DNA from 4 places in the Halobacillus sp. BAB-2008 genome. Region 4 is predicted to be linked to each of the others. Evidence: riboswitches for the same ligand, from Rfam matches in the RefSeq annotation. Region 4 holds a riboswitch; each other region holds the start of a gene.

Region 1 (8,094 bases), on a different contig from region 4:
GTTGATTCTTCATGAACTTCAAGCTTCTATTCAGTCAATACGAAATAAGAACATACAGCCAGCATTCAAGATGCTCGCACGAGTGTCAAGCATTCAGAAACAGATCATTCAGGCCTGGGATGTGCTTTCCACGTTGACGCCGGCAGAGTACATGGAGTTTCGTCATACTTTGGGCAAAGCATCCGGATTCCAATCGTTTCAGTATCGCATGATAGAATTCTCCCTTGGATATAAGACACCCCATGTATTAAGGATATATGAGAAAAATCCGGAGTTACATAAGCAGTTGCAGTCCGCCTACGAAGCACCGGGTATATATGACGTGGCAATTGCGGAGCTTGCAAGAGCCGGCTTTTCCATTGACTCCCGCAGCGATTATACACAGACATATAGGCGAAATGAAAAAGTAGAGGCAGCCTGGGCCGCGGTTTATCAGGATGTCGAACGTTATTGGGAGCTGTATCAACTTGCGGAAAAGTTGGTTGATATCGAAGACAGCCTGCAGCAATGGCGATTCAGGCACATGAAGACGGTTGAGCGTATTATTGGTCACAAACAGGGGACCGGTGGTTCTTCAGGCGTAGGTTATTTGAAGAAAGTATTGGATCACCGTTTCTTCCCGGAGCTTTGGGACGTCCGGACCCGTATTTAATCGACAGAAAAGACTGAATATGACTGCGTGATTAAAATATTATTACATTTGTGTTACAATAGGTTGTGCAATCATTATTAAACAAAGAGGTAATTTCTATGAATCAACCTATTATATATATATTTGGTATCGCAGTCTTGTTCTTGTCCGCCTGTTCCTTCATAGCCAATGCCAACGAGGATAAAGACGGGAAGCAATCGACTAAAATGCCTATCTATGATGTAGATATTGAATCGGATGTAGAAGATTATCAGGATTACCACATCTCCATCCAATATCCTGATACCCCCAACAATCAAATCGACCAAAAAATTACGGATTATGTGAATCAGCGTAAAGCCATGTTTAAGCAGAAAAGCTATTTGAGTACACAAGAGCAGGAAATGGATCAGCCTACGGAATTGCAAATAAACTTTGAAGTCATCCATCAGGACCATCGTTATTTTAATGTGCGCTTTCTTGAAACGATGAGGATAGGATCAGAAGAGCCCATCGAAATGCAGACCGTTTTGAATTTTGATAAGAAAACGGGCTCTGCCATTGATATGGAGAAAATATTTAAAGCGGACAAGGATTATTTAGGTATGGCGGAAGAGCTTGCACGCGAGGAGCTGGACGACGAATCTGTTCAGATCGATCCTCGAAACCTGACCTTGTCAGACAAAGGAATCCTCTTGTACTTGGATCAATCGAAGGAAGACTGGCCGGATCATCTGCTTCTGAAGAGGAAAGAAGTAAAGGAATGGCTGAAGGAAGAGTATCTGGAAAACCTCGGACAGAATCAAACAGCTGAAGGGAAGCATTAAGCGAAAGAGTCTTTTCCCTTAATGGCGAGGAGCTTTAAAAAACTGTCAAGGAACTCAGTAAAATAACAAGCGGAAGAGGCCGGATGTGAAAACATCCGGCCTCTTTCTTATGTGTCTAATTTTTCTTTAATCCATTGCCCCCATCGTTCGAACTCGACTAAAAACCCATCATGGCCGAAATCAGTCGTCACATGATAATGCTCCGCTTGGGGTGCAAGAGCAGAGAAGCGGGCGATTAAACTTTCCGGATAAAGGAGGTCATGTTCGAAACTGATGGTATAAATAGGTGCTTCATAAAGGGCGGCTGCTGCTTCCCATCCTCCTCGTTTTTTTCCAATATCATGGTTATTCATAGCTTCAAGCAAGTATAAATAGCTGTTGGCATCGAAACGTTCTTTGATCTTGGCTCCCTGATGATCGAGGTAGGACTGGATATCATAACGATCTTCTTTGGCCTGTGATCGGTCGAACCGCTGCTGAAAAAGTGTACCACTGCGGTATGTGACCATTCCGGTCATGCGCGCTATTTCAAAACCCTGCAGAGCTGTATTGGATTCGTAATTTCCTCCATTGAATGCGGGATCGGAGCATATGGCTTTTGATCCTATGTGGTTGAAGGCAATCCCGTAATCGCTCAAATAAGGAGTGGCTGCGAGAATAAACAGCTTCTTCATAAAGGTCGGGTACAGCAGACCCCATTCATATGCCTGCATACCGCCCAGTGATCCCCCGACGACTGCCTCTAACTGCTGAATACCCAGTCTTCTAAGCGCTTCAAATTGGGCGTTAACCATGTCCCGGATGGTAACAGGTGGGAATGTTTGTTTGTATTCCTTACCGGTGTCAGGGTTTATGCTCGCGGGTCCTGTAGAACCGTGACAGCCGCCGAGCACGTTGAAGGTAATGACTTGATAGTGTTTCGTATCGATGGGACAGTCGTCTCCGATCAAGCCAGCCCACCAGCCAGGTTCTTCCTTTGATCCGACTGCCAATTGGTTTCCCGTCAACGCATGGCAGACTAAAATGACAGGAGCATCCGCTTTACCATAACGCTCGTAAGCGAGTTCTACATCAGTCAGCCGATCTCCTGACTCTAATTCCAAAGGACCAATGGAAAGGACTGGACTTTCTGTTTCCTGGCTGACTGGGTTTTTCAATGACATGAACGAATTCTCCTTTCCGTAATGCTTTCGATTAGACCGATTGTAGAGAGGAGGAGATGCTTTTTCCTGTACGAACCGCTACGACAGCGTCATATATTCGTATACCGGAAATCGTGGTTTCCTCATCCTCCGCTATTGCCTCATTAATCCACAAAATTCCGTGCGGCTGCTGCTCGATAATCGGTTCATCTGTGTTCAACCGGTCAAAATGAAGGATATCCACATAAGTAGGTGCCTCTTCTTCTGAGGATAGATCCACAATCGTATAGCCGAGTTGAGCAAGTCTGTTTACATCCTCCGGAGAAGGACTTGTGGTAAACCCGATCGTTCTTTTCCTCAGTTGGCCTTCTGAACGATCCAAGGATGATTGTAGAATCGGCAGTGCTGGATGGTTCCTGTTTTTACTTGCCGACCCAGCACCTGTAGCTTGGCGGATGGCAGCATCCAATTCATCAATCAAGTCATCAACCGACTCCAGGCCTACAGACAGACGCACGAGCTCCTCGGTGACGCCCGATTTCTTCAGGTCATGCTCGTTCAACTGTTGGTGTGTGGTGGATGCGGGATGAATAATTAACGATTTTGCATCGCCGACGTTAGCTACATGGGACCACAATCCGATGTTGTCTATCAGTGTACGACCAGCTTCCCTGCCGCCTGAAATACCAAAAACGACGATGGAGCCGTGGCCGTAATGGAAGTACTTCTCAGCAAGGGGGTGGGTAGGATGATCGGGTAATCCCGGATAACGCACCCACTCGACTCCTTCATGTTTTTCTAAATACCTGGCAATCTCGAGTGCCTGATCCGCATGCTTTTTAATTCGGAGATGCAGCGTCTCCAACCCTTGCAGCAACAGGAAAGCATTTTGCGGGCTTAGGCATGCCCCGATATCCCGGAGAAGTTGGACGCGGAGTTTAACCGCGTAGGCTGCGGGACCGAGATCGGCGTAGCGGATTCCATTGTAGCTCTCATCCGGAGTTGTAAATCCAGGGAACTTCTCGTGGTCCCAGTTAAAACGGCCGCTGTCAATGACGACACCGCCAATCGTCGTGCCGTGTCCCCCGATCCATTTCGTAGCGGAGTGGACGACGATATCCGCGCCCCATGCGAAAGGTTGGCATACATAAGGGGTGGCAAAGGTGTTATCGATAATAAGTGGGATGTGATGACTGTGGGCTACAGCTGCCACTTTCTCGATATCGAGAACATCCAGACTCGGATTTCCAATCGTTTCCGCGAAAATTGCCTTTGTATTTGAGGTAATGGCTGCTTGGAAGTCGTCATGGCTGCTGCCTTCAATGAAACGAACATGGATTCCATACCTCGGAAGGGTATGGACGAAGAGGTTGTATGTGCCGCCGTAAAGGTTGGAGGAAGCAACGATTTCATCTCCGGCTCCTGCAATATTCAAAATGGCGAGTGTGATCGCTGACATTCCGGAAGAAGTAGCTACAGCTGCGGCTCCGTCTTCCAATAAAGCCATCCGCTGCTCGAAAGCATCCACGGTCGGGTTCATGATCCGCGTATAAATGTTTCCCGGTTCTGCAAGGGCGAACAGGTTCTGAGCGTGGTCTGTGTCTCGGAAGACATAAGAGGTCGTTTGATAAATCGGCACTGCGCGGGAACCGGTAGCCGGGTCTGGCTCCTGTCCGCCGTGTAACAACAAAGTCTCTGGACCGTACGGGTGGTTAGGGAAAGTCATCAATCATTCTCCTCCTTGGATTGTTGTTCCTAGGAACCTCTACCTTGGTGGCGGAAGGCAAACGAAAAGCCCTCTTCTGTAAGAAAGAAGAGGGCTGTATGTACGGATTACCTCCCCTTATCTTTCAGATCACCGGATCTGTAGGATTTAGCACCTTTTCAAGTCTATGCTTGATGGTTGCCGGGCGTCGTAGGGCCTAGTCCCTCTGCCGCTCTCGATAAGAGTGTATTCGATTAGTCTGACTTGTTTGAAATTATATACGTGTGCCTGTGCAATGTCAAACCCTTTCTCTGAGGCCTTTGATGTTTGAGTATGCATCCAGCTGGGAATGCTCTTACTACATTCAAAAATAGTAGAGGAGTGAAGATAGAATGAAAGAATATAGTGTAGTCCCAAATAAAGACGTAACAGGCTGGTTTGTTAAAATCGAAGACGTGGCTCCGACAAATCTTTACGATGAACGTGATACTGCCATCGAAAAGGCTGAAGAAATGGCGAAAGGAAATTCACCAAGCAAGCTTTCCATTATGAATCAGAATCACGAAGTAGAAGAAGAGCGCACGTACTAATACATGACTCCCGGAAACGGGAGTTTTTTTATGTTATGAATCTGGTAGAGTGGAAGCAGGATTAGTAGCAAAGAAGAGGGGATCTTTATGGACAATCGCTATGATGTGGTCATTACAGGTGCACGGGTGGCAGGCGCGAGTTTAGCAGTTCTGCTTGGAAAACTCGGAAAAAAAGTACTTCTTATAGATAAAGCTCCTTTCCCGAGTGATACGTTATCAACTCATTATATGTCGCATACCGGTTACTTAGAAGAACTCGGCATTTTAGACAAATTGCTGGCTGGCGGCCTGCGGAAGGTGGATCGGATGAGGACACATATCGGTTCCAGTTACATAGATGGCCCGAGGTCTGCCTACACGGTCATACCAAAGCGTGACCGCCTGGATATGCTTCTTATAGAACGCACCTTCCTGTACGAGGGAGTAACCTTTCTTTCAGAGACAGCTGTGCGGGAGGTTTTGTGGGATCAAGACCGCATGGTAGGGGTGAGGATAAAAGGGAAAGGGAGAGAGAAAGAGGTGTATGGTGATTTAATTGTCGGAGCAGATGGTAAACATTCGACGATCGCCCGCCAGGCAGGTGCGGAAGTGTATCACGATACACCGCCTCTCAGACCAGTGCTGTACGGATATTTTGAGGGAATTCCCCCTTTGGAAACGCCTACTACGGAAATATTTCTTCATGAAGGAAGAATCGGCTTTTTGTTCCCAATGGAACAAGGAAGAGATTGTATCGGTCTTGAGGTTCATCCGGATGAGTTTAAAACTATGATGAAAGATTCCCCCGAAGCGTTTGTCCGTATGTACAAGCAGCTGTATGGAATGGAAAAGCGGTTGGAGAATGCCCGTTTGCAAGGAAGTATCATCGGGACCTCAGGGGTGCCTAACTTTTTCCGTAAACCTTATGGAAACGGATGGGCCCTGATCGGCGATGCAGGTCACAGTAAAGACCCAAGTACAGGACTTGGGATTAATGATGCTTTCATGCAGGCGTTTCTGCTCGCAGATGCGTGCATGCGGATCGATGCAGGTGATGACAGGGAAGTGGTCATGGAAGCTTTCCAGAAAAAGCGGGATGAACACCTCTTCCCGGGCTTTCAGTTGACGCTGGATTATATCCACTCGTTAAAAAGGTTCTCGAAGAATGAACTTGCCCTGTTTCAAGCGATGGCTGCCAACCCGATGGTATGGAACAAAGTGGCGCCGAAATTGGGGGATTATTTGAGAGAAGGGACCAGAGACTTTCCTCTGCTTTACCAATCTGTCGAAATGGAAGCGGAAGCATTCGGATATGACAAGGATTCCTCTCCCTGACGGCGAACTATATAAAGAGAGGTGATGGGGATGGAATGGACGAAAGAAACCGCATATGCAAAGCTGCAAGAGGTTTATACAGATAAGGTCATGCAGGAGGAGAAGCGGAGAGTGTTCCAACAAGTTTACCGGCACCTTCGTGAACATTTGGATGATCTATGTGTCAGTCATGGTTTAAAGGAGCAGGCGGAGAAACAGCTTGGATTCTTTAAGGAATATACGTTCATGCCGGGAGATAATCTGTTTCAATCCATGCGTCACGTTTTTCTGTTGGCAAGAGGCGAAAGAAAAGAGGAAGAGGCAGTGACCAGGCAGCACTTGGAACGGATCTATCGCGCGCTTTATCAGCCGGCAGGTTTGAAGAATCCATATATCCCGGATTCGTTTTGGGATACACCGGTCGGGGTAGCTTGTCTTGTTGCGGAAGAAGGAATTGAAGCGGCTTATCCTGTGCTCGATCAAATCATGGAAGCGGAGAAATAAAACCAAAGCCAGTCAAATTTGTGACTGGCTTTGGTTTGCTTACGCAGTGGTTTTGGAGTCGGTGTGCTCCGGGCTTTCCACGGGGCGTCCGGTGCTCCTCGTAGCTTTTATCTACCAGGGACCTGTCTGTTTCCGCTGATCCAGTTGCCCATTTTCATGTCCCAAGATTGTCCTACTATAAGTCAAGGAACGAGAGAGTGTTTGAACAAGAAACGTTTTTACATATGCGGAGAGGATTATTGTTCTATCTTTATCCTCTCCAGTTTCCACACAGGTTTGTAATCTTAGATTCTGTAGAAAAGGCGGAGCTCCTGCAGGAATCCTTTATAATCCTCGAGGGGTTCTAAATTGGCAGCGAGAGCTTTCAAAATGGCGGGACGTGGCTCCTCCCGTTTGATCTCTTCCATCAATACAGTTAACGTATCCGCTGTATCGCGGTCTGCCTCTTTTTTTCTGGTCTTTAATTCTTCGAGGAAGAACTTTTTACGATTGTCTGTAAAAGCATCCGGCAAAATGTTCTTAATAAAGGATTCGTTGATGACTGGTTGGTCATTGTGCTTCTCGAACCCTTCCACTATATAATCCGCGTATCTTAACATGGAACGCGAAATTGCTTCATAGTCTACGTCAGCTGCTTCAATAATAATTAAATCCATATAACCCTTCAGTATTCCCTGCATTAACAGGCTGACTTCCCAGAGGATATCCTCTTTGTCTTCTCCGTAGATTTTCCTTAGATGGTAATGGTAGAAGAGGTAGGATTGAAGTCGTGTTTTATTGATGAACTCCTCAATATTGTCATTGAACGGAATGGCCTGCTCGCGGATCTGCATTATTATGAAATCTCTGTGCGCTGCTAACTCTTCATAGGTGACCTGCATCTGTTTCAGGAAGGTTTGGCGGGCATCTAAATTTAATTCATTAATGCTGTCGATCTTCCCTTGAATTTGATCATAGTAATAGTGGAAAATGTCCATCAGCAAGGCGTCTTTTGACTTGAAGTGAAGGTAGAATGCACCTTTCGATATTCCGCATTGTGTAGCAATTTCCTGTACTGATGTCGAGCTGAACCCTTTTTTGGCAAACAACTTGATTGACTGTTCAATGATATAGGTGGACTTCGGTTCCATATATGTTTCGCTCCTTTGACGTTGAAAAAAGGTGGACTTCCCACTTGACCATGACTGTTCGGTCATATATATTATATTGGTGAGTGACTGAACGGTCAAATGGAAGGGGAGAGTTCTTTTATGAAAAAATCATCGATTTTTCGATGAATAACAAATTCGCTGTTTGGCTCATGACAATTCTGATTACAGCCGCCGGACTGTATGCGGGATTGAATATGAAGTTGGAAACCATTCCAAACATAGAGCCGCCGATTATAACAGTGACTACTACT
Region 2 (8,094 bases), on a different contig from region 4:
ATGCTCGAGAACACAGCTTCTCACTTGCAGCACCTGGAAAATATTGAGTATATCGTCGCAGATGCCGAACAGCTCCCTTTCCTCGATGAAAGCTTTGATGCCGTCACATGCAGGATTGCCGCCCACCACTTCCCTGAACCGCTGTCTTATATTAAAGAGTGTTATCGGGTATTGAAGCCGGGCGGTACGTTTCTGATGATCGATAACACGGCTCCGGATAAGGAAGAGCTTGACCGTTTCTATAATACGTTTGAACAATGGAGAGATGACAGCCACGTCCGGGCCTGGAAAATATCCGAGTGGAAGCAATGGCTCCTTCATGAGGGCTTCCTCATTAAGAAAGAAAGCCTTAAACAAAAAAACCTTCCTTTCCGTGACTGGGTGGAACGAACGTGTTCGGATCGTTCCATTCAGAATCAGGTAGAAGCTTATATGATGACGGCCCCCGCCTCTACTAAGCAGTACTTCTCCATCCAAACATCGGAAGGTCATGTCGATTCTTTCTCCATTGACGAATGGATGGTTGTCGGAGCAAAAAGTTCCTGACAGTGTATAAACTTCCTCCTCCTAGGAAAAATAAGCGGAGTATTGATGACTAGTGAGGTGGGATTGGAATGGATGTCGTTGTAATGGCCAGAGCCTTGTTCGGAACGTCGCTTGGGTTTCACATCATCTATGCGACGATCGGGGTCGGGCTGCCAGTCATGATCATCATCGCAGAAGTGCTTTACTTTATAAAGAAAGATTCTGACTACGCATTGATGGCACGCAGGTGGACAAAAGGATTCGCGATTCTTCTCGCTGTTTCCATCGCCTCCGGGACAATTGTCGGTGTCATGATTTCTTTGCTGTTCCCTGATTTCATGGAGATTGTCGGGCAGGTAATTGCCTTGCCGTTCCAAATGGAAATCTTTGCGTTTCTTATTGAAGCAGTATTCATGTCGATCTATTTGTATGCAGCGGACAGACTCCCGCCTTCCTTAAGACTTACCAGTATTATATTCGTAGCTCTTGGAGCGACCGCTTCAGCGATTCTCATCACAGACGTGCATGCGTGGATGAACACTCCAGCCGGCTTCCGTATTACACCGGACGGCGAAGTGACGGATGTGGACACATGGGCGGCCTTCTTCAATCCGAGTTTCGGAGTGACCGCGATTCACACGACCCTATCCGCTTATATGACCGTAGCTTTCTTAGTAGCTTCCATTGCCGCTTTGCGTCTCATGAGGAAAAACATTTCATTAAAAGAACGAAAATACCATAAGAAAGCGCTGATGATCGCCATCTACTTCGGTGCTCTTACTTCTCTCGCCACAGCGATTAACGGACACGAAACAGCCCAAGTATTATATGAAAATAATCCACGCAAGCTTGCAGCAGCAGAAGGTTTGTTTGAAACGACCCGCTATGCACCGCTTTCGATCGGTGGATATACATCGGCAGCTGAAGAGCGGGTCAAATATGCCATTGAAATACCCGGCGGTCTAAGTTTTCTTGCAGGAGACCGATTTGACACGGAAGTCATGGGATTGAACGAATGGCCGGAAGAATTGTGGCCCCCTTTATACGTCCACATCCTTTTTAATGTCATGGTGGGAATCGGCAGCGTCTTGATATTTGTAGCGATGATCGCCCTTTTCTGGAAGCATGTTCTCAAGCGGGAGTTCCCGAGCTGGCTTCTCGCTTTGTTCGTCGTAAGCGGTCCCCTTGCGATGATTGCAATTGAAAGCGGTTGGTGCTTCAGCTGTATAGGAAGACAACCTTGGACCATTACCGATGTACTCCGGACCGGGGATGCGGCGACAAAATCCAGCAGTGTCGGATTTCTGTTCTATTTATTCATTACGCTCTATATCACCCTGTTGTTCGTCACCGGCTTCGTCCTTCGTTATTATTTCAAGAAGCATCCAGTGACCAAAGATCTGGAACCTTCAGAAACCACTTAGAAAGGAGAGGGATGAGTAATGGAAGCATCTACATTGGCGGTTACTATCTTATGGAGTTTACTATTTGTCTACGCTATGCTGGGTTCCCTCGACTTCGGGGCCGGTTTCTGGGGAATGATTTACAGTAAGAGCAGGCAAACCGGCGCCTCTCAGATTGCCAACCGGTTCTTATCACCGACATGGGAAGTAACCAACGTTTTTCTCGTCATTTTCGTTGTCTCCGTTGTAACCTTCTTCCCATTTGCAACGACGCTCTTAGGAAGTATTCTGCTCGTCCCGGTCGCTCTGGGTATTTTGCTCTTGACCATCCGAACGACGTTCATGGTTTTTCAGCACCATACCGATCGATTTAAGAATACGCTTCGTATCACATCGGGATTCACAGGGTTGATCATTCCGGCGCTGCTCGTCAGTATCCTCCCTATCACATTAGGAGGATTCATCGACTTCGATAATGATTACCCCCGCCTCCATTATGGAGAGCTTCTGTCCCACCCTACTTTATATATGCATATCGCTTTCGGGTTGACGACGGAATTATTCATCTCGGCCGTCTTCTTGATGGATTATGCAAAAGAGGCAGACGATTGGAAGGCGTATCACACGTTCCGGAAGCATGCCATTTGGCTTGGACCGGTCAGTATTGCCGTGGCCATGTTGACCATCGGTACCTTCCCGGAAGAGGCGGCATGGATCGTTGACAATATCCAGGCGAACTGGTTTACGTTCGGATTATCTGTTCTTTTCTTCCTGATCGGCTATACATTTTTGTTCATCCGCCGGAAGAATGGACAGCGTGGACTATCACGACTTGCCGTCCTTGCGATCATCATTCAATACGGCATCGCTATCTATGCCTATGGCAATGCGCACCTCCCCTATCTGATTTATCCTGATTTGACTATAGAAGAAGGATTCACAAATCCGGACATCTTTTATCAGATGCTTGTCGTCTACGGTATTGGATTCGGAATTCTGATTCCTGCTTTCATCCTGTTCTGGCGCTTGTTCCTGAAAGACCGCCGTTACTTGAAACAGGAATAGAAGAGCGGCAGCTTAAGCTGCCGTTCTTTTTTATATCGTTATCCTTAGGACCGTACGGGGTACATAGAGACAAAGAGAGGTGAAACTATGAAGAAGTTGACCAATCAATACTTAGAGGAAGCAATCGAAGACAGCAAACCGTACGCTTCCCATGGAAATGTCAATATGACCATTCCTCATTTCGATGAAACAATCAAAGATCACTTAAGTGTTTCCATCCTCACAACACACGGGGAGTCCTATTCCGCCGGTGGAGACAATCAGCACATTCCTATGCAGAGCACTTCCAAAATCATCGGCCTCATGCTTGCCCTCCAGGATTTCGGGAAAGACCGCGTCTTCCAAACCGTAGGAATGGAACCGATGGGTGATTTCTTCAACTCGATCAGTCAACTGGAATCACATGTGAACCACAAACCGTTTAATCCAATGATCAACGCAGGAGCTATTGCTGTCGCCTCTCTCATTAAGGGGCAGAATACGGAAACCCGCTTCGACCGGTACCTTACTTTCCTTCGCCGCATCACAAGTAATGATCAGCTGGAGATGAGTGAAGAAGTCTACGAAGCAGAAATAGGCAACGGAGCAAGAAACCGATCTCTCGCATACTTTATGCAAAGCAACGGGACACTCGTGACAGATGTAGAAGAAGCACTCGACCTTTACTTCCGAATGAATGCAGTCATGATGTGCTGTACAGACTTCGCGAAGGTAGGACTCTTTCTGGCAAAAGGCGGCGAAGACCCCGCAAGCGGAGAGCGGCTGATCCCACCCCACCATCTTCGGACTGTGAAGGCGATCATGATGACTTCCGGCATGTACAATTCATCCGGCCACTATGCAGTAGAAGCAGGGTTCCCCTGCAAAAGCGGTGTATCCGGCAGCATCATCGGTTCCGTCCCCGGCCGGATGGGAATCGGTGTCGTCGGGCCTGCCATTGATAAGAAGGGGAACAGCACAGCCGGCGGAGCCTTAATCAAAAAATTGTCCAAAGATCTCGGCTTAAATATGTTCGGGGTGGAAAATACAGATGCAGAGGAGGAACATAATGGCGTTTGACTACGATCTTGATTTCGACCATATCAATTTCAAAGAAAACCCGGAAAAGTACCGGGTCGGTAAAGGAGAGCAGGGGGTCCTCCTTGTCGAGCCTTACAAGAGTGAGATCCTGCCGAATTGGCGATTCAAAACACCGGAAATTGCTAAAGAATCTTCCGAGAAGATATATGAGCAATTCCTTGAATATAAGAAAGCAGAAGATATTGTAGGTATGGATATGGCCCGTAAATTCCTCCAGATGGGATACACACGCTCCAGACGATACGCCAATTATAAAGGCGGAAAAAAGTACGGCGATGACGGTAAGGTGAACGAACGGCAGATCGATGAAGAAAAAGCGGAATCGGCACGCATCTTTGAAGAAAAATGGAAGCTGGTGCGTGAAGATGAAGAGTATCTGAAGCAAAAAAGGAGACACCAAGAAAAATACGGATAAAAGTAAAAAATTTCTACAAGGTATATTGTCAAAAGTTTCTGAGTAGTGTAAAGTAGTCAACAACATTTACATTTATACAATTGAATCTCTTATCAAGAGAGGCAGAGGGACTGGCCCTGTGAAGCCTCAGCAACCCCTGGTCTAACCAGAAAGGTGCTAACTCCAGCAAGTTGTCTATTCAACTTGGAAGATAAGAAGAAGAACGGAAACGTCAAAGTCTTCTTATCTAAGAAGGCTTTTTTTATTTATATACAAGATTACTAGAAATGAGGAATGTTCACATGTGTCCGCACACTGATACTAAATTCGTCCAAACTGGAAACCAGAAAGAAGAGCCCACAGGCGCGATAAATCCCCCTGTTTATTTCTCTACCGCATACCGTCATCCCGGCTTAGGGGAATCCACAGGCTTCGATTATACCCGGACAGGAAACCCGACCAGGCAGGCTCTGGAGAAGTCCATTGCTGATATCGAAGGCGGCGAAGCCGGGTTCGCCTTCAGTTCCGGAATGGCTGCCATCCAAACGGCCCTTTCTCTATTTAAGCAAGGGGACGAAATTATCGTTTCAGAAGATCTATACGGCGGGACATACCGACTCTTCGAGCATATGAAAGAACGCTACGGCCTGAATTTCCACTACTGTGACAGCAAAGAGCTGGATAATTTGACTGCTTACATCAACGATCAGACCAAAGCCATTTACATTGAAACACCGACAAATCCACTAATGCATACAACAGATATCCGAGAGGTATCTAAACTGGCAAAAGCACACGACCTGCTTTTGCTTGTCGATAACACGCTCTATACTCCCGTCCTGCAAAAACCGCTGGAAGAAGGGGCGGATGTCGTCATCCACAGCGCAACCAAATATCTTGCGGGTCACAACGACGTACTTGCAGGTATTCTTGTCAGTAAAGGAAAACAGGTCAACGAAACGCTGGAGTTCCATCAGAATACATCCGGCGCCGTCCTTTCCCCACTTGATTCGTGGCTGCTTATGCGCGGAATGAAGACCCTTCCGCTGCGAATGAGGCAGCATGAAACAAACGCGAAAGCCGTTGTGGATTATTTAAAAGAGCACCCTGCGGTAACAGACGTCTTCTATCCGGGGCGAGGCGGAATGATTTCTTTCCGTCTGCAGCATGAGCAGTGGATCGACCCGTTTCTGCGCAGCCTGAACTTGATATGTTTTGCAGAAAGTCTCGGGGGGGTTGAAAGCTTTATTACGTATCCGGCTACACAAACGCATGCGGATATACCGGAAGAAATCCGCACGGGATACGGAGTATGCAACCGTCTGCTTCGGTTCTCTGTAGGAATTGAGCACATCGATGATTTACTGGAAGATTTGGAACAGACCTTGAGCAGCTTACTGAAGGAGGAGATTGCACAATGACCGACCATTCCATTCAAACCCGTCTACTGCACAGCGATTATAAATTTGATCCGCAGACAGGTGCCGTCAGTGTTCCAATTAACCAAGCATCCACGTTCCACCAGCAGGATTTCGATCAACCGGGCGACTATGATTACAGTCGTTCCGGCAATCCGACACGAAAAGCCTTGGAAGACACGATCGCCGGGCTGGAGAGCGGCACCCACGGCTTCGCCTTCGCATCCGGCATGGCCGCTATTTCCACCTCTTTCATGCTTTTATCGCAAGGGGATCACATCGTCATTACAGAAGATGTGTACGGGGGTACGTTCCGCATGGTCACCAACGTGCTCGATCGATTTGGGATCGATCACACATTTGTCGATATGACAGACTTGGATGCAGTGGCACGAGCCATCCAACCGAACACGAAGGTTCTTTATATTGAGACACCATCCAATCCCACCTTAAAGATCACTGATATACAGGCGGTAACGAAGCTCGCAAAAGCCAATGAATGTTGGACGTTTGTAGACAACACCTTCATGACACCGGCCCTCCAGCGGCCGTTAGAATTAGGTGCCGATCTTGTCCTTCACAGCGCTACAAAATTTATTGCAGGCCACAGTGACGTCGTAGCTGGTCTCGCTGTTACCGGCTGCCCTGAAATTGCTGAACGTTTAGGATTTTTGCAGAATTCATTCGGATCGATCTTGGGCGCACACGATTGTTGGCTCGTGCTTCGCGGCCTTAAGACGCTGCACACACGACTCACCCAGTCTTCCCGCTCGGCGGAACTAATTGCAGAGCAGCTGCAGAAGCATCCGTTGATTGAAGAAGTGTACTATCCAGGGTTCTCCTGTCATCCGGGCAGTTCCACCCACTCCTACCAAGCGGATGGTGCGGGAGCGGTACTTTCTTTTCGATTAAGAGATGAAGATGCGGTCCGACAATTCACCAAAGCGGTACAAATCCCTGTCTTTGCGGTGAGTCTCGGAGCAGTAGAATCAATTCTCTCCTATCCTGCACGCATGTCTCATGCTGCCATGCCGAAAGCAGAACGGGAAAAGCGCGGCATCACCGATGGACTGCTCCGCCTATCCGTCGGATTGGAAAACCCGGAAGAGCTGCTGACTGATTTCTATCAAGCACTCAAACAGATTCAACCATATGCATTTACTACGAATGGGAGGCCGAGCCATGAACTTACGTGAAGCATTACAGAACAAAACATTGATCGGTGATGGTGCTATGGGCACCCTCCTCTACTCCTATGGTATTGATCGCTGCTTCGAAGAACTGAACCTCTCTCATTCTGAAGAAGTTCTAAACGTTCACCGCGCCTATGTGAATGCCGGTGCAGATGTTATTCAGACAAATACCTATGGAGCAAACTATATTAAACTGACACGCTACGGGCTGCAGGAACAAGTAAAAGAGATTAACACTGCTGCCGTACGACTTGCAAAACAAGCGGCTCATGAAGGAACCTATGTGGTCGGAACGATCGGCGGAATACGTGGTGTCCAGAAGCAGAGCTTCAGCCTGGAAGAAATCAAACGCAGCTTCCGCGAACAGCTTTATTGTTTATTGTTTGAAGAAGTGGACGGCCTTCTCCTGGAGACGTATTACGACTTGGAAGAGTTGAAGGCAGTGCTGGAGATTGCACGAAAAGAAACCGATCTGCCTATTATTGCGCAGGTGTCCATGCATGAAGCCGGCGTTCTCCAAGAAGGCACCTCCTTATCCGACGCCCTTCAGCAATTAGAACAGCAGGGAGCTGACATTATCGGGGTGAACTGCCGCCTCGGTCCTTATCACATGATTCAATCTTTGGAAGACGTTCCCCTTCCCGATAAGGCCGTCCTGTCCGCCTACCCGAACGCTAGTCTCCCTGCTTTCCAGGATGGAAGATTGGTCTATGCGACCGATCCGAATTACTTTGAGAAAAGCGCAAAGTCCCTCTACCAACAAGGAGCCCGTTTGATCGGAGGGTGCTGCGGAACAACCCCTGAACATATCGAGGCGATTGCAGCTGCAGTAAAAGGGAAAGAGCCGATTCGAAAGAAGGAAGTTCCTGTTAAACAAGGGAACGGTGTATCCTTGTCCTCACCGGAAAAGAACTTGGAGCATTTACATGAACGCGCCAAAAGAGGAAGGTCCATCATTGTCGAGCTCGATCCTCCTAAGAAACTGAACACGGATAAGTTCCTTGAAGGAGCAAAAG
Region 3 (7,434 bases), on a different contig from region 4:
TTAGACCGGACACGTTTATTCACCGCTTCCAGTAGATACTCAATTCCGCCGTTGTAACGGATCAGCTCTACAAGTCCTCCGAGCAAAATAGCGATCATAGACAACTCCTGCATGTTAGCGAAGCCGTCTCCGATCAGGTTAATCAGTTCCATCCCCGAGAATTTACCGAGAATCAAACCGACAATTCCGGCTGCTACCGTTCCGCCGATCAGAACGAATATGACGTTTACCCCAAGGATGGCGAACAGGAGCACTCCGAGATATGGAATGACTTCAAGGAAATTATACGAGTATGTTTCCCCAAGATCTGCACTCGCACTGGCTGTCCATACTGCAAAAATAACCGCTGTTACTATGGCAGCCGGAAGAACGATAAAGAAGTTCGCCTTGAACTTTTCTTTCATTTCCGTGCCTTGTGTTCGAACAGCTGCAATGGTTGTATCAGAAATGATGGAGAGGTTGTCCCCGAACATAGCCCCACTTACAATGGCTCCCATAATCAGCGCCACACCAATATCTGTTTGTTCTGCGACACCAAGTCCGATCGGGGCTAAAGCTACAACTGTCCCTGTGGAAGTACCCATGGAAATGGATATGAAACACCCAATGACGAACAGGCCGACGACCATCCATCCACCAGGCAGGTAGCTCAGGCCAAGGTTGACGGTGGAATCTACAGCCCCCATTCCCTGTGCGACGGAAGCAAATGCTCCCGCGAGCAGGAAGATCACAACCATCAAGATGATATTCGGGTGTCCTCCCCCTTTGGAGAGTGTCATGATTTTCGTTTCAAAATCTGTTTTTCGATCCATAAGCAGCGCTACCAGTATAGCTGCAAACAGAGCGACGAGTACAGGCATTTTGTAGAAGTCACCTGTCACGATCCCTGAACCAATGAACAATACAATAAATACTACAAATGGAATAAGTGCAAAAATATTTGCTTTCGGTTTTGTCATCTTTTCTGCCTCCTTCTTGGTGAACTCATGAATGTTTCTGTGATACAGACAAGACCAGGCCAAACAAATAAAAAAGAAGCCCTCTTTAGGATAAGAAGGCTTCTTTGTTTCCGTCCCCTCTTATCTGTCAGGTCTAAAACCTGCTGGATTTAGCACCGGCCAACTGTGTTGGTGGTTGCTGAAGCTTCTTAGGACCAGTTCCTCCACTTCTCTTGATAAGAACTATTCAATTGAGTCTCTCGTTACTTTACATCATTTTTTTCTCTCTGACAAGAGAAAAACTTGGAATGTTACTTTTTATCATACTCTCCGATAATGTCCACGGCTTTGGCTGCCAGAGAAGGGTCTACAGCCTCATCGAAATCTACATCGCCGATGATGGCACCATTGGAGTTGTAAAAGTCGAACTGATCTTTAATATCCTCCACGAACATACTGCCGTCCGGATCCAGTCCTGTCACGCCGACTTTCTTCCATATTTCAGGATCCTTCAAAGCGGTGTGTTTTGTCATGATATCAATGACTTCATCAAGCCCCTCGCCGTGAAGAAATGCATCGTTGTAATCGCGTACCCCCTTCAAATAAGCAGCCATGAAGCGGAGCGATACGTCTGTTTCTTCTTCAACAAATTCCGGTGAGCCTAGAACCATCGCGATTTGTGCTTCTGGAGCATAATCCGTAGCATCACCGAACCGCACATGTAACCCCTGCGATTCTCCCTGTGTTATCAAAGGCTCTATCTGCAGGGCAGCATCTATGGATTTATTCCCCATCGCGGCCAACATATTACCGAAATCCGACATTAAGACGACCTCTACGTCCTTCTCAGTCAAGCCGGCATGCTTCAGCATTTCATGGAAGATGTAATCATCCACGGCATTCTTTGAAGATACAGCAATCCGTTTTCCTTTAAAATCGGCATACTCCTTGATTTCATCCTGAAGGTCTTCTCTAATAACAAAACTGAAGTAGGAATTGCCATCGAAATAGTGCCCTTTATCAGCGATGATCTTCACATCGATTCCCTGAGCGATCGCATTGAAGAACGAAGCGGTGGAGACTCCGCCGGCGATGTCCACTTCACCGGAAGCAAGCGCCGGCAGCATATCATCACTGTTGGCGAATGTCGTAAATTCAATGTCTATGTTATAGTCATCGAAATATCCTTTCTCTTTCGCGATGTAAAATCCTGCACCGGACGCCGCACCGTCCTCTGCAATAACTACCTTCTGACGCTTCTCAAGCGGAGCCAGATCGCCGGATACGGTTTCTTTCTGCTTTCCTTGTTCAGACTCCTTATCACTGCAGCCTGCTGCTATACCCAAAAATAAAAAAAGAGAGATAAAGATCCATAATGATTTACGCATGGGATGTTTCCCCTTTCTTAAATCCTTGATCGTTGCACTTCTTCCTGAAGATGATTCCAGACCTCCACGAATTGTTCCGCCATGACAGGGTCAGCCCTGACCTGCTCCATATTTCTTGGTCTGGGGAGCTCGATTCGTTTTTCCTTTACAATCCTCCCCGGCTGGGCACTCATCAAGAGAATCCGGTCGCTGAGCAGGAGTGCTTCATCGATACTATGTGTAATGAAGAGGACCGTTTTTTTCGTTTCGGCCCAGATGTTGAGTAATTCTTCCTGCAGGATGAATTTATTCTGTTCATCCAATGCTGCGAACGGTTCATCCATCAACAATATTTCCGGGTCATTTGCGAATGCTCTGGCAATGCTCACCCGTTGTTTCATTCCTCCGGAAAGCTCTCTAGGGTAAAGCTTGGCGAAACGCTCCAGCCCTACTTTTTCTAAATAATACGCGGTCCGTTCCTTGATGACCGCCGCTGGTACACGACGCATTTTCAAACCAAAACTGACGTTACCCTCCACGGTCAGCCACGGAATCACCCCCCGTTCCTGGAAGACCATCGACTGAAGTGGCCGGTCTTCCTTTGCTCTTGCGATGGTGAATGACCCGGAACTCGGTGTTTCCAAATCGGCTAGAATTCTGAGCAGTGTCGTTTTTCCGCACCCGCTCGGTCCGACTAAACAGACGAACTCTCCATCGGCAATATCCAGATTGATTCCTTCCAATGCTGTGACTCTGCTTTCCTTTTTATAAAATACTTTCGTCAAATCCCTGATGGAAATTTTCGCATCCATTCCACCTTCCCCTTTCTCCTTCATCAACGCCAAGGGAGTAATTTACTTTGCAGTCCTCTCAAGATTAATGAGAATAAATAGCCGAAGAACGAGATGAGTACGAGCCCTACAAACATTTCTTTCAACATGAATGCCTTATAGGAGGTCCAGATTAAGTAGCCGATACCGGAATTCGCTCCCATCATTTCCGCTGCCACTATCGTAAGTAAGGCGATCGCCTGCCCCATTTGAATCCCTTCAAGCATGACCGGTAAGGAACCCGGGAGAGCGATTTTGAAGAAAAACTGTTTCGAATCTGCTCCGTAATTCTTTGCTACGTCCAAATATATTCTGTCGATGTTGATGACACCGGCAACTGTATTGATGACTACCGGAAAGAAGACACTTCCTGCGATCGTCACCACCTTGGAAACTTCCCCTACTCCGAACAGAATGATGATGATCGGCAGGAGAGCAAGTGTTGGAATCGGCATGAGAGCCATGATCAAAGGCGACAGGAAATGCCGGATTGGACCATACAAACCCATCAGCAGTCCGATTGCAATAGCAGGGATCACTCCGAGAAGGAATCCTGCAAAAATACGATATAATGAGATTCCAACATGGCTGAACAGTTCTCCGCTCCCTGCCATCAACCAAAAGGTTCCCACGATTTGCGTAGGAGGCGGGAAAAAACGGGCATCCATCAAGCCTGTACGGGACAAGATTTCCCAAAGCAACAGAATAAACACCGGGGAAGCTATGGTAAGTGTTTGTTTGAACCGTTGACGTATACGCCTTTTTCTCCATTCTTGCTGTTCATTGAGCAAAGGATCCTGTGCAGCAATCCTTTCCGATTCTTTCATGTGCCACCACCTCTTGTGCTAAGTTATGAACTTCTGCCCATATGTGTGAAAAAAGTAAAAAGAATCAAAAAAGCGCGGGCAGATACCCGCGCTTTTTTGATTCTTCGTCTGTAGGAATTGCTATGTTTATTAGGTGATACCTGAGCCTGTACTCATCTGTTCTCCGTTAAGTAAAACTCACCGATTCAAGATTCCACTTCTGTAACATACACTTCGTCATCCGCTTCCACCGTCATGTTCTCAGGAATTTGTAAATACAGGACCGACATGCCGGAGGACATACTGCTGCCGCCTGTGTTCTTTCCTTCAGAGAATTGTCGGAAAGGAAAAGAAGGATCGAACTGATAGAAAGTCTTCGTTACTTGTTCGCCGGAGGTTACGACCAGCCCCTGGTTCTCAAAGGTTACCACAGGCTCCTCTTTGACAGGGATCTGCCAGCCATTTACGACCATAGGTGACCGATACTGATAGAGGTGTATGTTCTTTTTCGACTCTACTTTTTCTACGATAACGGACGTACCAAGCCCGCCGGGAGGGCTCACTTTCACGTTCAGCGTTTTCCCTCCAAAGGAGAAGGTACGCTCATCTAAAAGGTATGCCTCGTCTATCTGATCAAGGTTTCCCTCTAACAAATGGCTGTACATAGCATCGTCGATATCCGACGAACTCGCCGCTTCCCCTGGCATGGGATCAGGCAGGAAGAAGGTGAAAATTGTCGAGAGTACTAACACGCACCCAAATACGAGGAAGATCAAATGGCCGGTCTTAGCCATCTTGACACTTGCACCCTTATACTTCCCGTTAAAAACAGCTGCCAAGGTGACAAGCAGGAAAAGAAAGACTGCTAACACGATGATCATGACCGCTTCACCTCCAAACGGCCAGCAATCCAGAAGCTTCCAACGAAACAAGTAATGGAAACGAGCAGTGCTTTCACAGCGAATAAAACAATATTTCCTTCATCAAACAGAACCTCAAAGAGGTAATTAGCCAAACCGTCTTCGCCACTTCGCTGCATCAAATACGAAATGCCGAACATCAAAACCGGAATGATAAGAAGAAACAGTCTGTTCCACTGCAGGAATACACCAAACAAATAACCGGCACCGGCAGCCAGGAAAACCATAAGGATGACGGCAGCCATCCCAGCACCGAATAAAGAAGCTTCCATTTCGTGAGCCGGCAACAGTTGACCGTCCTGCACTACAAATGTGTACACCGCTGCCCGCAGTACATTTTCTGAAAGGACAGCTGTAAGCCCGGCTATCCCGCAAACCACGAGAAGAAAGCCGACGGTAGACAGATGACTCGTAAGGCGGGTCGATACAAAGGGAAAATCATCTTCACGGTAAGCACGCGTCGTAAGGAGCAGTGCCGTCAAAAATCCCCAAAAAATCGTAAAGGAAATAATTAAATCCCCGGAAAAGATCTGCGATCGGACTTCAAAGAACTCTCCTCCCATGAATTGTGCCCCCGTTCCCATTAAAGAAAACAAGATGCCCATCACCTGTATCGTTACAAGAGACGTAAACACTCCCGGATGGGACCGCCACTTGAACGCGAACTGCTTTTTAATAACATCACCTGTCCTCACTTCGATCAAAGACATCGTCAATTCCTCCTCTGCCAACCTTATCTTCCGTCATATATACGCAAACATCACTGGCAGAGACAGGAGCGATACGAATGCCTTCCTTCCTCATCTCCGTCTGTTCCGTTTCCGTCCAGTCATTTCTTACGATGACACAACTGTTTCTTTCCTCAGGAAGCTGTTCATAAAGAATTTCTCTGTTCTGGGTCCATGGCCTCAGTATCTCCAGGGGTGCAGTGAGGCGGACGGCATACTCCTTCAGTTCATCCATGCTGGTCTGGAGAAGCAGCTTCCCCTTGTGGAGAAGAAGCACTTCCTCCAGTATGTCTTCCATTTCCTCCAAATGGTGCGTCGATAAAACAATGGTGCGCGGAGAGGACAAATAGTCTTTCAACAAGGCACGATAGAAATCTTTTCGAACGGCTGCATCCATCCCTGTTGTGGGCTCGTCGAAGATTGTCAAGGAACATCGTGTGGCAAGACCGAAGATCATGTGAAAAGTACTTTCTCTTCCTTTTGAGAGCGTATGATGGCGTTCCCCGCGCTCAAAACCGAAATAATCGAATAAACGTAAAGCAAGATCATGATCCCAATACTGGTAAAACCTTTTCCCTTCCATAAGGATTTCTTCCAAAGTCAAGGTTGCAGGGAAAGACATCCGGTCATCGATATAAACAGAATTAGCCGATATCCTCAAATTATTGAACGGATGTTCTCCAAATACTTCCACACTTCCTTTCGATTCTTTCACCATTCCGGCAACAACCTTCATCCATGTCGTTTTACCGGCACCGTTACGTCCGACTAAACCAACGATTTTACCCGCTTCAATGGAGACGTTCAAACGGTTCAGGGCTTTCTTCTTTTTATATGTTTTGGTTACGTTCTCACATTTGATCGCCTTCACTCTTTCGCTCCTCCCCATGTTTCTTTAATGAGCGTGATTACTTCCTCTTCAGTCATTTCCAACTTCCCTGCTTCCTTCACAAGATCGTCAACCAAACGCTTCATTGTCTTGTTCCTCCGCTTTTCCTTTATAATCGCATTCGCTTCCTCCGCCACGAATTTCCCGAGTCCCCGCCTGTCATAAAGAACACCCTCTTCCGCTAATTTCGTCAGCCCTTTGGCCGCAGTCGCCGGATTGATATTATACATATCCGCCAGCTTATACTGAGAATGCACCTTTCCATCTACTTGAAAGTGTCCTTGAAGAATCTCATCCTCCATCCATTCTGCGATCTGGATGTAAATCGGCTTTGCACTCCCTGCGTCAAAATTCAACTTGTCACCTTCCTCCAACATAGTGCATTAGTGTTGTAATGTAGTATATTTCATCAAGATCAGAAAAACAACAAAAAAAGGAAAAATTAAATAAGTTTCCCTTAAATAACGACATTTTTCCATCCAGGAATATTTACAGTAGAAGATTTGTTTTATATAGGAAAATACTAGAAAAAAAACATGCAAACTATCGAAATATTTGTAACGCTGATGTTACATTCGTAAAAAAACACTTCGCATAAAAAGTCTGTCAACCCTGTCATTCTAGTAATTTGTATCTTGTTTTCATACTTTAACCACTCCAGCAGCCGCTTACCTTTAAAGGATGATTATAACAACCCCAGAGCTGACAAGGACTGATGCCGCCTTTTTGCTTCCCTCTCCTATTTACGATGTCAGCAGAACGTCCTTTCTACCTATCTCCCAATAATATCCTCCTTTATTACAAGAGATCGATGGTACGATAAAGTCGATCGAAAAACAAACCAACTTTTCAAGGAGGAGTTATCAGCATGAAGAAATCATTAGTCGTATCAGGAGCTCTTGCACTATCTCTTCTAGCAGCACCCGCAACATCTTTTGCATCTACAGGTGAGGTGC
Region 4 (8,094 bases):
ATTTTCTTTATAGAAAACAAAGGAGCTGTTTGATATGAATCCATTCGATATGTTTCAAAACCTTACCCATAAGAAAATGAGCTTTGCCGAAGCATTCTCGCATATTAAGACGTTCATGTTGAGCGACCCCCTTGCCAATTACCGCCTGATGCTTGGTACCGATTCTCAAGTACACCCTTCCCACACGTTGTTCATTACCGGAATTGTCATTCAAAGGGTAGGCAAAGGAGCTTGGGCTTGTTTCCGCAAAGAATCTGTTCCCAGGAAAATGACCACGCTCCATGAGCGCATTTCCTATGAAACTTCCCTTACAGAACAGGTAGCATCGCTGTTCACAGAAGAACGGAAGAACGAGCTGATAGAAATCGTTCTCCCCCACATTTATAAAGGGGCCACATTTACAATGGAAGGGCATCTGGACATCGGTTCCGGCGAGCGTAACAGGACCAGGGTGTATGTGAACGAAATGGTCGCAAGGATTGAATCCCTGGGAATGGAACCGAAAATCAAACCGGACTCCATTGTGGCCAGCAGTTATGCGAACCGATATACAAAATGAATGGACTCCTCCCTCTCTTCTTTTTGTTATACTTCTATTATAGAGAAACACAGGCAGAGGATGTTGATGATGAACGAAAAAGCAATGACGTCACTCGTTTTAGGCATTTTGTCGATCTTTTTACCTTTCCTCGGACTTATTACAGGAATCATGGGGATCATTTATGCCAACACCGTACTCAGCACGGGAGAGGAAGCGGAGGGAAGGAATTTAGCCATCAGCGGTAAGGTGTGCAGTATTATTGGTTTATGTCTGCAAATCCTTGTTATCATAACCGTTATTCTTGGGTATCTATTCTTCACACGATTGATTTTTGGATACAACTAAAGAGGCGCATACATCAAATGTATGCGCCTCTTTTCAGTTTCACAAAACATAATTTTTATTAGATGAGAGATGTACTGCAGAAGGTGTCGTTTTCTCTTCGACAGCATCTTTTCTGGTTATAAACAGGGCAAGCAGAACGGCCAGCATGCCGGCAGTAAGTTTGCCGATGATAACCGGCAGGATCATCTCCGGTTCAACCCCGGCAACGAAACCGAGATGGCTGCCGATGACGAAAGCCCCACTCACCGCAAAGGCGGAATTGATCACCTTACCGCGCGGGTTCATCTCCTTCATCATTGCAAACATGGGCAGATGATGCGCTAAGGAAGCAAGCAGTCCGGTAAGCGCCGTTTCGTTCACGCCCAGTACACGGCTCCAAGCAGAGAAATACTTTCGGCAGTAGTGATTCAGAATGGTTACAAACGGATAGGCCCCAGCAAGCGTAATGGTAATCTTACCTACGATAATGATCCCTTCAGAAAAAGGAGCCATACCAGGGATCAGGACAAGCCCCGTCAATGTTTCAATGGCAATCAGCAACAATCCGATCAACAGGATCGCTTCCATACCCTTGCCTAAATAAGCGAACACTCTAATCGTAAGCCTACGAAAAAGAAATAAACCTGCGCTGACAAGTACTGCTAATAAGATGGCAGGGAGTAACTGTTTGAACATCCACCCCCATTCAAATCCGGCGGACGCTCCTCCAACAAGGCAGCCGAGCGGAATGGTCGCTATACCAGCAAGGACTCCTTTGGCAAAGTAAGGACTGTCCTCCTTTTTGATGATCGTAAGCGCGACCGGAATCGTAAACACGAGTGTCGGTCCCATCATCGTTCCGAGGAGCGTCCAGGAAAACAGGGCGGCCCTGCCATCGACCGCCAGCGCCTCCGACAAAGGGTACGCCCCCATATCTATGGCAAGCACCATGGAAGCAAAGATGGAAGGATCTGCTCCGAACCACTGAAATGCCGGAGAAATTACGGGCGCCAGCCATTCGGACAAAACGGGAGCAAGAGAAATGATCCCAATCATGGATAAGGCGAGCGAACCCATCATCGTAAACGCTTCATAGAAACGTGCCCCGATTTTAAGGCGGTTATTTAGAAAATAATAATCAAATGCTCCGGCAACCATAAACAGGCACAGCAGAATTAGTACGCCGTCATTGAACCACAAAACCCCATCCCTCTCTTCCCTCTAAAAAAGACTCCCGGGCCCCAGGAGTCTTGATCCATTTATTATCCGATGCTGCATGCAGCAGAACCGTTTTTCTGCAAATATTTCTGATGGTATTCTTCCGCTTCAAAGAAGGAGGTCGCTTCTTCCACTTCCGTGACGATCGCCCGCTTGAACGTCCCCTTCTCCTCCCACTCTTTAATCTTCTCTTCCGCAATATATTTCTGACTCGCGTCGGAATAGAAAATCGCTGAGCGGTACTGATGTCCTACATCAATTCCCTGCTTGTTCTTAGAAGTAGGATCATGTGCTTCAAAGAAAATGTTAATTAATTCGGAATACGTAATTCTTGTCGGGTCATATTCGATTCTGACGGCTTCCGCGTGCCCCGTTTTACCTGTTTTGACTTGTTCGTAGGTTGGATTCTCCAGTTTCCCGCCGATATAGCCGACCTTTGTAGCTGTTACGCCTTCAAATTTCTCAAAAAACGCCTCTACTCCCCAAAAACATCCTGCACCGAAAATAGCTGTTGCCATTTGACATCTTTCCCTTCCCTTAACGCAACTTCTATCGAGAGCCTTTACGGTATAGTAAACAAAAAGACCCCTTTTCTTATCCAGTAAGAAAAGGGGGTCGTAAATATCCGTACGATCCTCTCATCTCTTAGAGCAATAAATACTCTACAGGAATTGGCACCGTTCTCGTCAATTGTACAATTGATTCGATGGTTGCCGGGCATCAAAGGGCCAGTCCCTCCGCCTCTCTGGATAAGAAGTTTCCGTTATTATTTAATTTAAGTTAATTTACATACTACAACGTTTTTCCAATGAAGTAAAGGGGGAAGCTCAAATTTTTTTGTAAGGACTCTCCCTTCATTCTATGCAGGAACCACAACGGGAATGACGATAATCAGCCTTGACTATTCGTTGTGTAAACTTCTTCAAACGGCTGGACGATGACAAATCCATCCCCTTCGAATTTCATCTGAATGGATTCCCCGCTCCCTCTGCCGATGAAAGTCTTGAAACTGACATCTGTCTTGAAAGCAGGCTCCAAATGCCCGGACCAGGCAACTGTTGCATGAGGATCGGTCAAAACAGGCTGACCGGGCTTCACTAATAAAGTCAGCGGTTCATAATGAGAGGTAATAGCTACACGACCACTTCCGGAGAGAGTAACGTTAAACAATCCGCCCGATACCATGCCGGCTACTTTTTTCATCAATTTGATGTCCCAGTTTATGCTCGGTTCAAAGGCCAAAAGGTCATTGCCGTTCACCGTCAGCGTCTCATTGTCCAAGTCAAAGATTGTAATCTTCTTACCTTGATCAGCGAGGTATAATGCCCCCCTCCCTGTTGCTTTCATAAGAGAGCTTCCCTCTCCAGTCATCGCCTTCTTGAACAAGCGGCCCACTCCATGCTCCAATATTCCTTCCCTTTCAAATTTAATATCTCCGTTATAAGAAATCATAGACCCGGCTTTCGCCCACACCTGGTCCATCAAATTAACTTCCAATATCCTCGGGGTTTCCAATTCAAAGTAATCGTTTTCCGAATCGTCCTGCTTCGTCTGCCTGATAAATTCCTGTATTGAATAATTTCCCATCCTGATTCCTCCCTCAATGATTGGCCAATGTAGAAGCTCATGATTGTCATACGTTTCCATACCCGCTAATGTTTCAACTTACTCAAGTCCTTTTCTTTACGTATCAGCACTACTGTTATGGTAGACTCGGGTTACCATGTCATTACACAAAAGGAGAGCTATATATGTATGGTTTAGATGAGAAAAGAGAGCAGCTGCTCGAATATGTGAGGGAGATTCCCGCCTCCAAACATACGGTGAAACCGGCAGAAAATCGCTGGTCTATTATGGAAGTATTGGAGCATTTGTACTTAATCGAACAGTTCGTCATCCATCAGGTGAACAGATCACTTAAGCAAGGAGATCAGCAGCAGGTGACGGAAAAACCAGTCCATAAGGTAACCAACCGCTCTTACACATTGGAAGCACCAGAGTCTGTTCGTCCAAAGGGTATTTTTCATAACCTGAAGGAAGCGGAAGACGGACTCAAAAAATCAAGGGAAGCTACATTATTCCTCATTCATAATAAAGAAAAAGAAACGTTGCAGAACCGAGCATTTCCACATCCTGCTCTTGGTGACATGAACCTGGAACAATGGGTCGAATTTATCGGCTGGCACGAACTTCGCCACCTCGATCAGATCAAAGAAATTAACCAATCTTTAAATACATGATTAAACCCCCCGGAGCTTTACTCCGGGGGGTTGTATTATGCTTGACCTTTGTAATCTTCAGGCTTAATTTCTTCTCCGTTCTTGCCGGTATAGCGAAGACCCCAGCCTGTCCAGGCAGCAATCAGCATGACAATCAACAGTCCCCAGCCCTGGAATACGAACGGGAATACTTCTCCGGGTCCGATAACAGGAAGGAAGTCATACTGCTCAGCCGCTCCTCTTACAGTCGTCCAGGCAAGCAGGACACCGCCGCTCCAAGGGAAGATATACCCGAGTGAAGAAGTGACAGTATCAAGAAAATTGGCACGTCTGTAAGGATGAATGTTCAACTCTTTTCCTAGCTTCCTCACAAACGGTGCAGCCGCAATTTCTGCCGCTGTATTAATGGTGATGAACATATTGAGAAACGCCACAATACCAAAAATCGACAGCTCTGCTCTGCGTACCACGTTATTGATAAGTCGAAGGAAGAAATTCTTGATAACATCCATCGTTCCAGCTACTTCCAGAAGGTAGGCAGCCGCCAAAATGAACAGGATGAGGACAGCCATGTTGAAGTAGCCGCCGATTCCATCGATCAATGCTCCTTCTACCACCGCTTCTCCAGCTTCATTTTTATAAATATGAAGCACTTCTGTCAAAGAAGTCCCTGATAGAAAGATGAATACGACGGATGCTAGAATTCCCCATGATAAAGAAGTCAATAAATGCTGACCGCTCAACGCCAGGTAAAGTACGAGCGCAAAAGGAATCAGCATGACAAGACCGTTCGGCGATACTTCATTCTGAAGCTGTGAGATGATGGCTTCGCTGCCGGTCTCCCCACCGCCTCCGAATGTAACGAATAAAATAAGTGCAGGTATTGCAGCTGCTATGGAATACTTAAATCTTGACCGTACAACACCTGGGACGTCCGCTTCCTGTGTCGTAGCTGACACGATCGTCGTATCAGAAACCGGAGCCAGGTTATCTCCAAATACCGCTCCACTCAATATTGCAGCCAGAAGCAGCACAGGATCTGCTCCCAGAATGACACCAGCCGGATACATCAACACACCAAACGTCGCTACTGTACCGTAACCTGTACCTACGGCTGTAGCAAATAATCCGGCAAGCAGGAAGGTGATTCCGACGAACATGCCCCCCTCAAGGCCGGTCTGAAACCCGAACCAGATAAGGCCATCCACCAGACCCCCCGCAGAAAGCATATTTGCAAACATACCCGCCCAAAACCATGCAATGATGGCAACTATACCGACAGGCTGGGCCATACCTGTAATTAATGCTTGAGCATAGTCCGCCCATTTCGATCGGCAGAAAAACAAACCAAGTGCGATCCCGATCACCATACCAAGCACTAATCCCTGCTCCGTTACTAATTCTGTAACGCTTAGTACTATTGCCCAAATGATGAAGAACACCAAAGGAATCGTCGCAGCAAAGACTCCCCCGCGGAACTCTAATCGATCTACTGATTTTTCCCCTAATGCCTCGTCAACCACTTGATCCTTTTGTCTGTCTGACATCAGATGTCCTCCTTCTATCTCTTGTTCTGTCTAGTGATGCACTACTACAGTTTACCACCAAGTGTATAGACATATAAACAGCGAATTTTTAACACTTTAAAGCGTTTGGTTATATGTGTAAACGAATCTCCTTCCAGCTTCCAACTCTGGAAATTATCCCTCTTTACGCTGGATGAACGAGAAGCTAAAATAACACAAACAAACCGGGAATTTTCCGTCTTATCCTACTGTAAATGACAACTTTCTCACGGTCCGTAACGAGCATAAGTGTTTGACTATACAAATTATTCTGATAACATTATGAAACACAGCCATTACTCCATATTATTTCCAACAGGAAGGTGAAAATGTGACTACGAAAAGAAAAAGCAACGATCATACAACCCCTCTAAGACGTGACATCAGATCCCTCGGCAAAATGCTCGGGCATGTCCTCGTCCATCATGGAGGAGAAGAATTATTGAATAAAGTGGAAACGATTCGACAATGGACGAAAGACTTGAGAAGTAACCCGGACCCTGCCACTTATCAGCAATTGAAACAGGAAATTCAAAACCTCGAACCACCGATGCGGGCCCAGGTCATCCGCGCATTCTCAATCTATTTCCACCTCGTCAACATCGCTGAACAAAATCACCGGATCCGCCGCAGACGAGAATATCAGATAAGAGAGGATCATGGTGTCCAGCCCTTCTCTCTAGAAAGCGCCGTACTTAACCTGAAGAACAATAATTTCTCCAAAGATGTCATCCAGGATGTGCTCCACCATCTCTCCTTGGAATTGATCATCACTGCCCACCCGACGGAAGCGACGAAACGAACCGTTCTTGAGATACAGAAGCGGATCGCAACAATCCTTCAGAAACTTGACCATCCACAGTTGACGCAAAGAGAGCGGGAAAGCCTTCAGGAAAGTCTTCAGAATGAAGTAACTGTCCTTTGGCAGACGGACGAGCTCAGAGAAAGAAAACCAACAGTAATGGATGAAGTAAGAAACGGCCTTTATTATTTTGACGAGACGCTGTTTGATGTCCTTCCGGAAATTCATCAGGAACTGGAAGCGAGGCTCGAAGAACAGTACCCGGACGAAGAATGGTCTGTACCGAATTTTCTCCGTTTCGGATCCTGGATTGGCGGAGACCGTGACGGAAATCCGAACGTCACCCCGGACATTACTTGGGAAACATTACAGAAGCAGCGTACCCTTGTACTCAAAAAATACAGAAACGTTCTCATAGAATTGATGAAACGGTTCAGTCAGTCTTCCGCTCTGGTGAACGTTTCCAACGAGCTTAAACAGGCGATCGAAAAAGAAGAAGCACTGCTTCCATCCGGCAAAAAGTGGCGGGTAGACAAAGAGATTTATCGAAGAAAGTTCGCCATCATATTGGAAAGGCTGGAGCAGGTGGGTCAATCTGATACCGGATATACGCATGCGGAAGAGCTGTTGGACGACCTCCACCAAATTCAGAGAAGCGCTCAGGCACACCAACCTGGAAGCATTGAATTGAAGAAGTTGAAAAAGCTTATCCGCCAAGTCGAGTTGTTCGGCTTCCACCTGGCAACTTTGGATATCCGGAATCACAGCGGTGAGCACGAATCGGCTGTCAGCGAACTGTTACGTAAAGTCGGTATCGTTGACGATTACGCTGCCCTTTCCGAGCAGGAGAAGCTGAATACATTACAGGATGTTCTGAAAGATCCGCGTCCGATATCGCTTCTGAACGAGGATTATACCGAATCGACCCAGGAAATGCTCAACGTCTTTCATATGATCAGAAAAGCACACCTTGAATTCGGAAAACGATCCATTGAAGTTTATCTAATAAGTATGAGCGAATCCGCAAGCGATCTGCTGGAGGTGCTCGTTCTGGCCAAGGAAGCGGGCATTTACCGGCTTCATGCTGATGGATCCGTCGAAAGCAACTTGAATATTGCCCCATTATTGGAGACAGTGGATGATTTGGTCGCGGGACCAGATATTCTAAAAACACTGTTTGAAATGGACCTGTACAGTAAGCATTTAAACATCCGCGGTAACAAACAGGAAATCATGCTTGGATACTCGGATGGAAGTAAGGACGGTGGGACACTGACGGCCAACTGGAAGCTATATAAAGCGCAACAGGAAATCCATGATATGGCTCATGCCTATGACGTCAGCCTTAAATTCTTCCACGGACGCGGCGGCTCTCTCGGCCGGGGCGGCGGGCCACTTAACCGAAGCCTGCTTTCCCAGCCTGTG

What was found. Region 4 has a riboswitch for S-adenosylmethionine ahead of msrA (peptide-methionine (S)-S-oxide reductase MsrA). Riboswitches for the same ligand answer to the same signal wherever they lie in the genome.
Region 1: linked by a shared signal. The riboswitch ahead of D479_RS03515 (O-acetylhomoserine aminocarboxypropyltransferase/cysteine synthase family protein) and the one ahead of msrA (peptide-methionine (S)-S-oxide reductase MsrA) in region 4 are both predicted to bind S-adenosylmethionine.
Region 2: linked by a shared signal. The riboswitch ahead of D479_RS06195 (methionine biosynthesis PLP-dependent protein) and the one ahead of msrA (peptide-methionine (S)-S-oxide reductase MsrA) in region 4 are both predicted to bind S-adenosylmethionine.
Region 3: linked by a shared signal. The riboswitch ahead of D479_RS17850 (Na+/H+ antiporter NhaC family protein) and the one ahead of msrA (peptide-methionine (S)-S-oxide reductase MsrA) in region 4 are both predicted to bind S-adenosylmethionine.

What each region holds. Positions count from the first base shown of each region.
Region 1 covers NZ_ANPF01000011.1:4,538-12,631, reverse strand. Annotated here, with positions in the region: gene kynA (tryptophan 2,3-dioxygenase) at 1-652, shown strand, start outside; gene D479_RS03525 (hypothetical protein) at 751-1,458, shown strand; gene D479_RS03520 (homoserine O-acetyltransferase) at 1,566-2,621, opposite strand; gene D479_RS03515 (O-acetylhomoserine aminocarboxypropyltransferase/cysteine synthase family protein) at 2,653-4,326, opposite strand; SAM riboswitch class I at 4,441-4,550, opposite strand; gene D479_RS03510 (DUF2188 domain-containing protein) at 4,698-4,895, shown strand; gene D479_RS03505 (NAD(P)/FAD-dependent oxidoreductase) at 4,983-6,209, shown strand; gene D479_RS03500 (hypothetical protein) at 6,240-6,692, shown strand; gene D479_RS03495 (TetR/AcrR family transcriptional regulator) at 6,977-7,822, opposite strand; gene D479_RS03490 (efflux RND transporter permease subunit) at 7,906-8,094, shown strand, end outside.
Region 2 covers NZ_ANPF01000023.1:3,064-11,157, forward strand. Annotated here, with positions in the region: gene D479_RS06170 (class I SAM-dependent methyltransferase) at 1-546, shown strand, start outside; gene D479_RS06175 (cytochrome ubiquinol oxidase subunit I) at 615-1,949, shown strand; gene D479_RS06180 (cytochrome d ubiquinol oxidase subunit II) at 1,968-2,993, shown strand; gene glsA (glutaminase A) at 3,081-4,052, shown strand; gene D479_RS06190 (DUF4385 domain-containing protein) at 4,042-4,488, shown strand; SAM riboswitch class I at 4,575-4,685, shown strand; gene D479_RS06195 (methionine biosynthesis PLP-dependent protein) at 4,755-5,888, shown strand; gene metC (cystathionine beta-lyase) at 5,885-7,081, shown strand; gene D479_RS06205 (bifunctional homocysteine S-methyltransferase/methylenetetrahydrofolate reductase) at 7,068-8,094, shown strand, end outside.
Region 3 covers NZ_ANPF01000088.1:451-7,884, reverse strand. Annotated here, with positions in the region: gene D479_RS17850 (Na+/H+ antiporter NhaC family protein) at 1-959, opposite strand, end outside; SAM riboswitch class I at 1,077-1,181, opposite strand; gene D479_RS17845 (ABC transporter substrate-binding protein) at 1,250-2,326, opposite strand; gene D479_RS17840 (ABC transporter ATP-binding protein) at 2,344-3,117, opposite strand; gene D479_RS17835 (ABC transporter permease) at 3,141-3,962, opposite strand; gene D479_RS17830 (hypothetical protein) at 4,148-4,822, opposite strand; gene D479_RS17825 (hypothetical protein) at 4,819-5,571, opposite strand; gene D479_RS17820 (ABC transporter ATP-binding protein) at 5,543-6,460, opposite strand; gene D479_RS17815 (GntR family transcriptional regulator) at 6,457-6,834, opposite strand; partial or broken gene D479_RS17810 (hypothetical protein) at 7,347-7,434, shown strand, end outside.
Region 4 covers NZ_ANPF01000043.1:4,554-12,647, forward strand. Annotated here, with positions in the region: gene D479_RS10355 (ribonuclease H-like YkuK family protein) at 35-559, shown strand; gene D479_RS10360 (hypothetical protein) at 629-886, shown strand; gene eutH (ethanolamine utilization protein EutH) at 926-2,065, opposite strand; gene msrA (peptide-methionine (S)-S-oxide reductase MsrA) at 2,128-2,601, opposite strand; SAM riboswitch class I at 2,719-2,839, opposite strand; gene D479_RS10375 (AIM24 family protein) at 2,975-3,670, opposite strand; gene D479_RS10380 (DinB family protein) at 3,835-4,323, shown strand; gene D479_RS10385 (Na+/H+ antiporter NhaC family protein) at 4,359-5,849, opposite strand; gene ppc (phosphoenolpyruvate carboxylase) at 6,199-8,094, shown strand, end outside.